DNA from 4 places in the Nissabacter sp. SGAir0207 genome. Region 1 is predicted to be linked to each of the others. Evidence: predicted binding sites of a transcription regulator. Region 1 holds the regulator's gene; each other region holds the start of a gene.

Region 1 (2,202 bases):
AAGGCGATCCCCTCGCTGGATGAGAGTCTGGTGGTGATCCATTTCCGCGGGCTGGGGGCGATCGATTTCCCCTATCTGCTAGCTATGCTGCAAGGCTCATTTATTTCCCATATCAATACATTAGTGGTGCCGGGCGGCAAAATGGGGCTGGCGATGGAGTTGATCATGGCACCGCTGGTGCAGCGGCTGCTGGAGGGGAAAATCATCAAGTAAACGGGGGCGGCGGGCCGCCCCCCTGGGCGTCACTCGACGCTGACAATCTCAAAGCTATGGGTCACTGACGCGGCCTTGCCCAGCATCAGCGACACCGAGCAGTACTTCTCTGCCGAGAGGTTGACGGCGCGCTCCACGCTCTTCTCCGTCAGCCCCTTGCCGCTCACCACAAAGTGCAGGTTGATGTGCGTAAAGGTGCGCGGCACCTCGTCGCGGCGCTCTGAGGTCAGGCGCACCTCACAGTCGCGCACATCCTGCCGCGCCTTCTGTAGGATGGAGACCACATCAATCGCGCTACAGCCGCCCACGGACATCAGCACCATCTCCATCGGGCTGGGTGCCTTGTCACCGGCATTGCCATCCATCAAGATCTGGTGACCCGACGCGGACTCCCCCAGAAACGTCAGCCCTTCCACCCACTTTACCCGTGCCTGCATAGCCTCACCCTCCGATTATTTTCTGAAAATAGCCTAACCCCTCGCAGCCAAACAGGCAATCGGGCCGATCTTCATCATGCTGAAGCGAGACAACAGAAGACACTCGGTTCAGGCTGTGATAAAACAAACCCGAAACAAAATGTTCTGTATGGAGCAAGGTCAGGTTTTCAATGGAACGACGAGGCCGCCGTTTGGCGACTTTTCAGCCTCCGCCTTGCAGCATTATCAGACAGTTAATACTCTTGAAAGAGGCGTATTTTCAAAACGCCGTACAGGGAACTCTGAGCCCTGTGATTTTGGGCAGCGATTACAACAGAGGATAAAAGCAAATGGTTCTCGGCAAACCGCAAACAGACCCTACTCTCGAATGGTTCCTGTCTCACTGCCATATTCATAAATACCCTTCCAAAAGTACGCTGATTCACCAGGGTGAAAAGGCTGAAACGCTCTACTACATCGTGAAAGGTTCGGTCGCCGTGCTGATCAAGGATGAAGAGGGCAAAGAGATGATCCTCTCCTACCTCAACCAAGGGGATTTCATCGGCGAGCTTGGCCTGTTCGAAGAGGGCCAGGAGCGCAGCGCGTGGGTACGCGCCAAAACGGCTTGTGAAGTGGCGGAGATCTCCTACAAGAAATTCCGTCAGCTGATCCAGGTCAACCCGGACATCCTGATGCGCCTCTCCTCCCAGATGGCGCGCCGCCTGCAAGTTACCTCCGAAAAGGTGGGCAACCTCGCCTTCCTGGATGTGACTGGCCGTATCGCCCAGACCCTGCTCAATCTGGCGAAACAGCCTGATGCCATGACCCACCCCGATGGTATGCAGATCAAGATTACCCGCCAGGAGATTGGCCAAATCGTGGGTTGCTCCCGCGAAACCGTCGGCCGCATCCTGAAAATGCTGGAAGATCAGAACCTGATCTCCGCCCACGGCAAAACGATTGTCGTCTACGGCACCCGTTAATCCCGGATCAACACGGCGCAGCTGCGGCCCCCCGCACTGCGCCGTTCTTCCCTGATTGAACATGTGGCGCCGCCTTATTTACCATCCTGAAGTCAACTACGCCCTGCGGCAAACGCTGGTGCTCTGCCTGCCTGCGGCCATCGCGCTGCTGTTCGGCCAGCTCCAGGTCGGCTTGCTCTTCTCACTGGTGCCCGCCTGCTGCAACATCGCCGGTCTCGACACGCCCCATCGGCGCTATGTAAAACGTCTGGCCATTGGCGGCACGCTGTTCGCCGGATGCAGCCTGATACTGCAACTGCTCTTGCTCTACGCCCACTGGCCGCTGCCGCTGATTTTGCTGGCGCTGGCGCTGCTGCTCGGCGTGACAGGCGAGCTCAGCCCGCTGCATGGCCGGCTGCTCAACGGCACGCTGGTGGCGGCCATCTTTACCCTCAGCATGGCTGGCACCACGCCGCTCTGGCAGGCGCCGGGGCTATTCCTGCTCGGCACGCTCTGGTATGGGCTGTTTACCTGGGGCTGGTTCCGGCTGTGGAAAGAGCAGCCGATGCGTGAATCGCTCAGCCTGCTCTACCGCGAACTGGGTGACTACG
Region 2 (2,202 bases), 1.8 Mb from region 1:
CTGTCGATTTGTCGAATCGCCATCTATCTACCAGACTTATTGAACCTGCGCTGGCCGCAGCCGTTGGCCGTGGCGCTCGCCACCCTAAATTGACATGGAGAATGGATATGAAGTTATTTAAAGCCTTATCTGCAATGTGCATGGCGCTGATGGTGGCGCTGACCCTGTCGGCCTGCGCGCCGACCGCCAAATCCGAGGGCACCGGCGGCTATATCGATGACACCGTGGTGACCACCAAGGTGAAATCTGCCCTGCTGGCGGATGACTCGCTGAAATCCCGTGAGATCAATGTAGAAACCTTCAAGGGCCGCGTGCAGCTGAGCGGGTTTGTCAGCTCCATGGCGGACGCCAACCATGCCGTCCAAGTGACGCGCCAGGTGACAGGCGTGAAGTCGGTTGAGAACGCGATGCAGATCAAGTAACGCGGCAGCCGCATAAAAAAGGCGCACCCCGGTGCGCCTTTTTTGCCTCTGGCGATCAGAAGCGGTAGCCCGCCCCAAACATAAACACCCAGGGATCGATGCGCGTGTCGATGCTCTGGTGCTCACCGCCAGCATTGAAGCGTGCCTTGGTTTCAATGTTCATCCACCAGACCGACATATTCAGCAGCCAGTGCGCGTTCAGGTTGTAGTCCAGCCCCGCCTGACCCGCGATGCCCCACGAGTCCTTCAGGCTGAGATCGCTCAGTCCCGCTGAAGTGCCGGTGTCATTGAACTTCTCATCAAAGAAGGTGGTGTAGTTGACGCCCACGCCCAGATAGGGGCGCAATTTGTCCTGTTTGTCGCCGAAGTAGTACTGCGCCATCAGGGTTGGCGGCAGTTGCTTCACCTCGGCGATGGTGCCCGTGGATTGCAGGCCAATCTTATGCTTGAAGGGCGTCGCCGCCAGCAACTCCACGCCGATGTTGTCGGTCACCAGATAGCTGAAGGTCAGCCCTAGCTGGGTATTGTTATCGACATTGAACGGGCCAAGCCCCAGCACATTGTCCGATCCCTCGGTCGGGCGCACCGTCGCTGTCCCGGCCCGGACGATAATGTCCCCGGCCTGATGCGCGGAGACCACCGCCGGCAGGGCCGCCGCGGCCAGCAGAATCCAAGACGCCTTCTTCATTTTCCACTCCTTTTGGCTCAAACACCTTCACGCGTAAATAGTTAATGTCATTGCATTTATATTTTGAATGCGTGCGCATCTTTACATTGATTTGACAAAGGTGTCATCCCGTCACTTCTTGCTGATTTCATTAAAAAACAATGAATTGATCTAGATCAAAAGCAGGTCACTTTTCTCGGGGCTTTTTTGGCTTAAAATTTCATTTGCGTAACGTGGGGGGCGTGGGTAAGTTGCTCACTCCCTGTGGGTTTTGGTTCGAAGCCGTAAGGAGTCGGTGGGTAATCAAGATGAGCGAACATCTTAATCCTTGTGTCAGTTGTGGCGCCTGCTGCGCCCATTTCCGGGTCTCTTTCTATTGGGCTGAAGCGGAGGACGGTGGCGGGGTTGTGCCTGTCGATCGTACCGAGCCGCTGACCCCGTTTCTTCGTTGCATGCAAGGAACCAACAGTAAATCGCCGCGCTGCGTCGCGCTTGAGGGCGATATTGGACACGCTGTCTCCTGCTCCATCTATTTGAACCGGCCGACCCCGTGCCGGGAGTTTGACCAATCCGGTGAGAACGGCGTGCATAATGATGCCTGCGACCGGGCGCGGGCGCGCTATGGCCTGCCGCCCCTGCCGGTCACTCTGCCGCCGGATGACGCCCTGACGCTGAACGCGGGGTGCCACACTGGTCCGTAACAGGTTACAATCAGCGGCTTACTGATTTGATTGTCGCCAAGGAGTTTTCATGCCCATCACGGCCAACACGTTGTACCGTGACAGTTTTAATTTTATGCGCAACCAGCTTGCCAGCATCCTGTTGCTGGCGCTGCTGACTGCCTTTATTTCTGTCTTGCTGAATCAGGCCTTTACCCCTGACAGCGGCCAGCTTGCCATTCTGGCCAATGCAGAGAGTGACCTGACCTCAACGGCTGGCATGGGGCTGCAGGAGATTATCCAGCAGATGTCCCCGGAGCAGCAGATGGTGTTGCTGAAAGTCTCTGCCGCGGCGACCTTCTCCGCGCTGGTGGGCAATGTGCTGTTGGCCGGCGGGATGCTGACGCTGATCCGCATGGTGTCTGAGCGACAGCCGACCAGCGTGCTGCGTGCG
Region 3 (2,202 bases), 1.6 Mb from region 1:
CGCCTGCTGCCGGGCGAGGAGGTGGCGATTGGCCGGGTGGTGGTCGCACCCTTTGCGCGCGGGCAGCAACTGGGGCGTACGCTGATGGCGCAGGCGCTGGCGGCCTGTGCGCGCCACTGGCCGCAGGCGGCGGTGGTGCTCTCGGCGCAGGCCCACTTGCAGGCGTTCTACCGCGGTTTTGGCTTCTCGCCCTGCTCGGAAGTCTATGATGAGGATGGGATTCCCCATATCGACATGCGCCGAACTGTCTGAATTTCACGCAGGCACGATCTTTTGTCAAAAAAATCGGGTAACGTGGGCTTTCCCCCTGCTTGCTGGAGAGAACCGAGATGCCAAGAACGCTCTCCCGTTACCTGATGGTGGTCACCGCGCTGCTGGTGCTGGCCGCCTGGATGACCATCACCGCGCTGAGTGACCTGCCACCCAGCACGCCGGTGCTGCTGGCGGCGCTCTCCGCGCTGCTGGGGGCGCTGGCGATCTGGTGCCTCTACTATGCCGCGCTGGCACAGCCGGTGCGCCCGGCATGGCCGGGCAGCAGCGGCCACCTGACCCATGTGGTGATGATCATCGCCCTCTGCGCCTGGGCGGTGGGCAATGCGCGCGTCATCGCCTACCCGATGCAGGCCACCCACCTGCCGGCCGCCTGTGTGCTGGTTGGCGCGCCGCTGGCGTGGCTGGCGGCACTGATGCTGTGGCAGTACCGGCGCGGCCTGCGGGTGCCACGCCAGCACCTGATTGGGCTGCTGGCGCTGGCGCTGCTGCTGCCGGTAAGCGGCTATGCCGATCTACTGACCACCAATGGTCTGGCGACGCTGATCCTGCTGGCGGTGCTGCTGTGGGAGCCGCTGGCGCGCAGCCGTCGCGCCGCCTGGCGATCGCAATAGGGCGCGGCGATGCCCGCCCACTTCCTTACCTTTCCTGCCTAAAAAGCCAGCAAACGGACGCCACCGATTGCGTCTGGCTAAGTAAACGATTGCGCAGCCGCAAAAAAACAGTATCTTTACGTCCCGTTACAGATTGTGATCGTCCTCACGAAAAACATGTATCACTATGCAACTAAAATTGACATTTATTGACATAATCGCATATTAAGTGACACCTGATTATTGCCGGTAACAAGGTTTGGAGCGCCGCCCCTCATTACGGCTGCTCACCGACCGGCTGAGTGGCTTCTGATGACACACCTGAATGAGCAATAACGCTGCCGCATGTTGTGTGGTTCACCACATCCCCGTTTGGCAGGGAATCGCCCTTTAAAGCACTGGTAATGACAATGAATAAAACTCTTCTCGCCGCGGGCGCTCTGGCTGCCCTCTCTTACAGCGCCACCTCAATGGCGGATGACACACAGGGTGAGTACCTCTCCGACTGGTGGAAACAGAGCGTCAACGTGGTGGGCAGCTACCACACCCGCTTCGGGCCGCAGCTAAACAACGATCTCTATCTGGAGTATGAAGCCTTTGCCCACAAGGATTGGTTCGACTTCTACGGCTATGTGGACGTGCCGAAAGCCTTTGGCGTCGGCAATGGCAACGACGTCGGCATCTGGGACAAAAACGGCTCCCCGCTGTTCATGGAGATCGAGCCGCGCTTCTCCATCGACAAGCTGACCGGCACTGACCTGAGCTTCGGGCCGTTCAAAGAGTGGTACTTCGCCAACAACTACATCTTTGACATGGGGCCGGACAGCGACAACCGCCAGAACACCTGGTACATGGGTCTGGGCACCGACATCGACACCCACACCCCGCTGAACCTGTCACTGAACGTCTACGCCAAGTACCAGTGGGAGAACTACAGCGCCGCCAACGAAAACAGCTGGGATGGCTACCGCTTCAAGGTGAAGTACTTCCTGCCGCTGGGCGATGTCTGGGGTGGCCACGTTAGTTACATCGGCTTCACCAACTTTGACTGGGGCTCTGACCTGAACGAGAACGGCAACAAGGCGCGCACCAGCAACTCCATCGCCTCCAGCCACATTCTGGCGCTGAACTACGCGCACTGGCACTACTCCTTTGTGGCGCGTTACTTCCACAACGGCGGCCAATGGCAGGATGGCACCGAGCTGAACTTCGGCAAGGGCAACTTCGACGTCAAGTCCACCGGCTGGGGCTACTACGCGGTGATCGGCTACAGCTTCTGATCCCCGTCCCAGACGCGCAAACCCGGCCCCGGCCGGGTTTTTGCTTTTTTGGCTGGCTT
Region 4 (2,202 bases), 1.8 Mb from region 1:
TTATGCGGGTCCAGGGAGGAGACTTCAGAGCCGTTGTTAATCACGATGCTCTGCTTTTCTGCCAAGGCGGCACTGGCAGGAACGTCGGCGGCAAACAGGCTTTGTGCGGTGAAACAGCTGGACAATGCCATGAAACATGCGAAACGTGCGGGTGTCACCTTTAATGATCCTACTGCCACTCTCCCCTCCCCATTGCATTCATCTACAGATAAGTAAGCATTAACAAGCAATTTCCAAGCCTGCTTTTCGGCATGGCCGACTGAGTTCCCGCGACAGGGCGGCTTTGGAAATTAGCAGAAGCAAAAAACGGGTGCCAATATATTTTACGGAAATGTTAAGCATTTCTCTTTTATAAGCCTTCCACCTTGGAAGAAACAGGCTTGCTTCACGTGACTCAATAAAATTGGCAGTAATATCAGCCAGTTAATTGATTCACAATTTACATTGGCCCTGAAAAGTGGCGCTGTAACAAATTATTCAAAAACAAAGCGTTAACTTATGTCGCCGTCAAAGAATAAATCGCTATGCGGCTGCTGTTTAACACTAATAACATCTTGTCACACGTCCGACAAGTCCTTCAGAAAGATGTGATTAAATTAACATCATAGGTAAGTAGCGGGGAGAGATGGGGCAAGAGTAAAGCGGGGAAAATGTTTGAAAACAGTGAAGTGAACCGTTTTAGCACAACGACATCAATTTTATGCCACATTTTAGTGCAACTGCCGTTTAACACTGCGGATGTTGCACCAAATAATAGCATTTAATCTGGCGCGAATTATCTGATGCGCCCCACCGGGCGCATCAAAAAGAGAGGGAACTAGATTACAGCAGGCCGGGGAAAATGGTTTTGATACCGTTCACAATAAATTCAATGCCCAACGCCATCAGCAGCAGCCCCATGATGCGGGTAACGACGTTGATGCCAGTCTGGCCCAGCAGCCTGACCACCAGCGGCGCGGCGCGGAACAGTAGCCAGCAGCAGAAGGAGAAGAGCGCGATCGCCAGTGTCAGCCCCAGCAAATTTTGCCAGCTGTGGTAGCGCGAGCTCCAGACGATGGTGGAGCTGATGGCACCCGGCCCGGCCATCAGCGGCAGGGCCAGAGGCACCACGCCAACGCTTTCACGAATGGCGCTCTCGGACTTCTCCTGCTTGTTCTGCTTATCTTCCCCCAGCTTGCCGCTGATCATCGACATAGCGATGGTGACCACCAGAATGCCACCCGCGATGCGGAACGAGTCAATCGAAATGCCGAACAGCCGCAAAATGGCGTCACCCAAAAACAGGGAGGTGCAGAGGATAATGGCCACGGAGAGATTGGCGGTCAGGTTAGTTCTGTCTCTGCCTGCGGCAGCCTGATAGCTGGTCATGCTGATAAATACCGGCAGGATGCCAATGGGGTTGACCAAGGCAAAAAGGCCGATAAAAAATTTAATGTATCCTGAGAAATCTAACAGTGTCTGGCTCATGCAGAACTCCGCTAACAGGGCCATAGGGATGAAGTTTTGGAAGGCGCTAATGTAATAGAATCACCACCGGTAATCCATCAACTTCCCTAGCATTTAATATTGATATTAACCTACATCAAGAAATAATTAACCAAGTTTTGGTGCCTATATATTTTTACAGTTGCTTCGCGATTAAAAATAAAAGCCTGCTCTTATGTTTGAGAAAATTTATCGTTTAATTGCGCGCTGAAAGGTGTCAGCTTGGAGTTTTTTTGATCTAAATCAAAAAGAGCCACCCTGCAGGGGCGTAAAATCTTCACATACCCAACAACGGCAGGCCACTCGCTCTTGTCACACCAGGTTGCCACAGGCGCCGGCCCACTACACAGCAGCACTCTGACAAGCTCTTTCAGTAAATAAGCAATATTGCAGCTCCCCGATGGAACGGGATCCCAGGCCCAGCTGGCCAGGGTCGTGAGAACTATACTTGCTGCGCTGACAGCTCATTTACTAAAAGAGTTTAACCTTATCAGGAGAGCATTATGGCTGTAACCAATGTCGCTGAATTGAACGCGCTCGTCGCCCGTGTCAAAGAAGCCCAGCGCGAGTATGCCAACTTTACTCAAGAGCAAGTCGACAAAATCTTCCGTGCCGCTGCCCTCGCGGCCGCTGATGCCCGCATCCCCCTGGCGAAGATGGCCGTTGCTGAGTCCGGCATGGGTATTGTGGAAGACAAAGTCATCAAAAACCACTTTG

What was found. Region 1 encodes CRP, which controls carbon source genes, mostly activating them, when cyclic AMP is high. Its sites were predicted from a motif close to ATGTGANNNNNNTCACAT; they were not measured.
Region 2: ompW (outer membrane protein OmpW) is a predicted target of CRP. The motif match lies at 1,254-1,271, and genes of this name have one in related genera.
Region 3: C1N62_RS11265 (nucleoside-specific channel-forming protein Tsx) is a predicted target of CRP. The motif match lies at 1,212-1,229, and genes of this name have one in related genera.
Region 4: C1N62_RS09130 (YchE family NAAT transporter) is a predicted target of CRP. The motif match lies at 1,717-1,734, and genes of this name have one in related genera.

Annotation. Positions count from the first base shown of each region.
Region 1 is NZ_CP028035.1:277,679-279,880, reverse strand. It holds gene C1N62_RS01195 (phosphoribulokinase) at 1-213, shown strand, start outside; gene C1N62_RS01190 (OsmC family protein) at 243-650, opposite strand; gene crp (cAMP-activated global transcriptional regulator CRP) at 980-1,612, shown strand; gene C1N62_RS01180 (YccS/YhfK family putative transporter) at 1,674-2,202, shown strand, end outside.
Region 2 is NZ_CP028035.1:2,097,491-2,099,692, forward strand. It holds gene C1N62_RS09045 (BON domain-containing protein) at 108-422, shown strand; gene ompW (outer membrane protein OmpW) at 478-1,110, opposite strand; gene C1N62_RS09055 (YkgJ family cysteine cluster protein) at 1,398-1,790, shown strand; gene C1N62_RS09060 (YciC family protein) at 1,840-2,202, shown strand, end outside.
Region 3 is NZ_CP028035.1:2,560,550-2,562,751, reverse strand. It holds gene C1N62_RS11275 (GNAT family N-acetyltransferase) at 1-252, shown strand, start outside; gene C1N62_RS11270 (low temperature requirement protein A) at 330-884, shown strand; gene C1N62_RS11265 (nucleoside-specific channel-forming protein Tsx) at 1,274-2,143, shown strand.
Region 4 is NZ_CP028035.1:2,112,505-2,114,706, forward strand. It holds gene C1N62_RS09125 (ABC transporter substrate-binding protein) at 1-131, opposite strand, end outside; gene C1N62_RS09130 (YchE family NAAT transporter) at 823-1,467, opposite strand; gene adhE (bifunctional acetaldehyde-CoA/alcohol dehydrogenase) at 1,989-2,202, shown strand, end outside.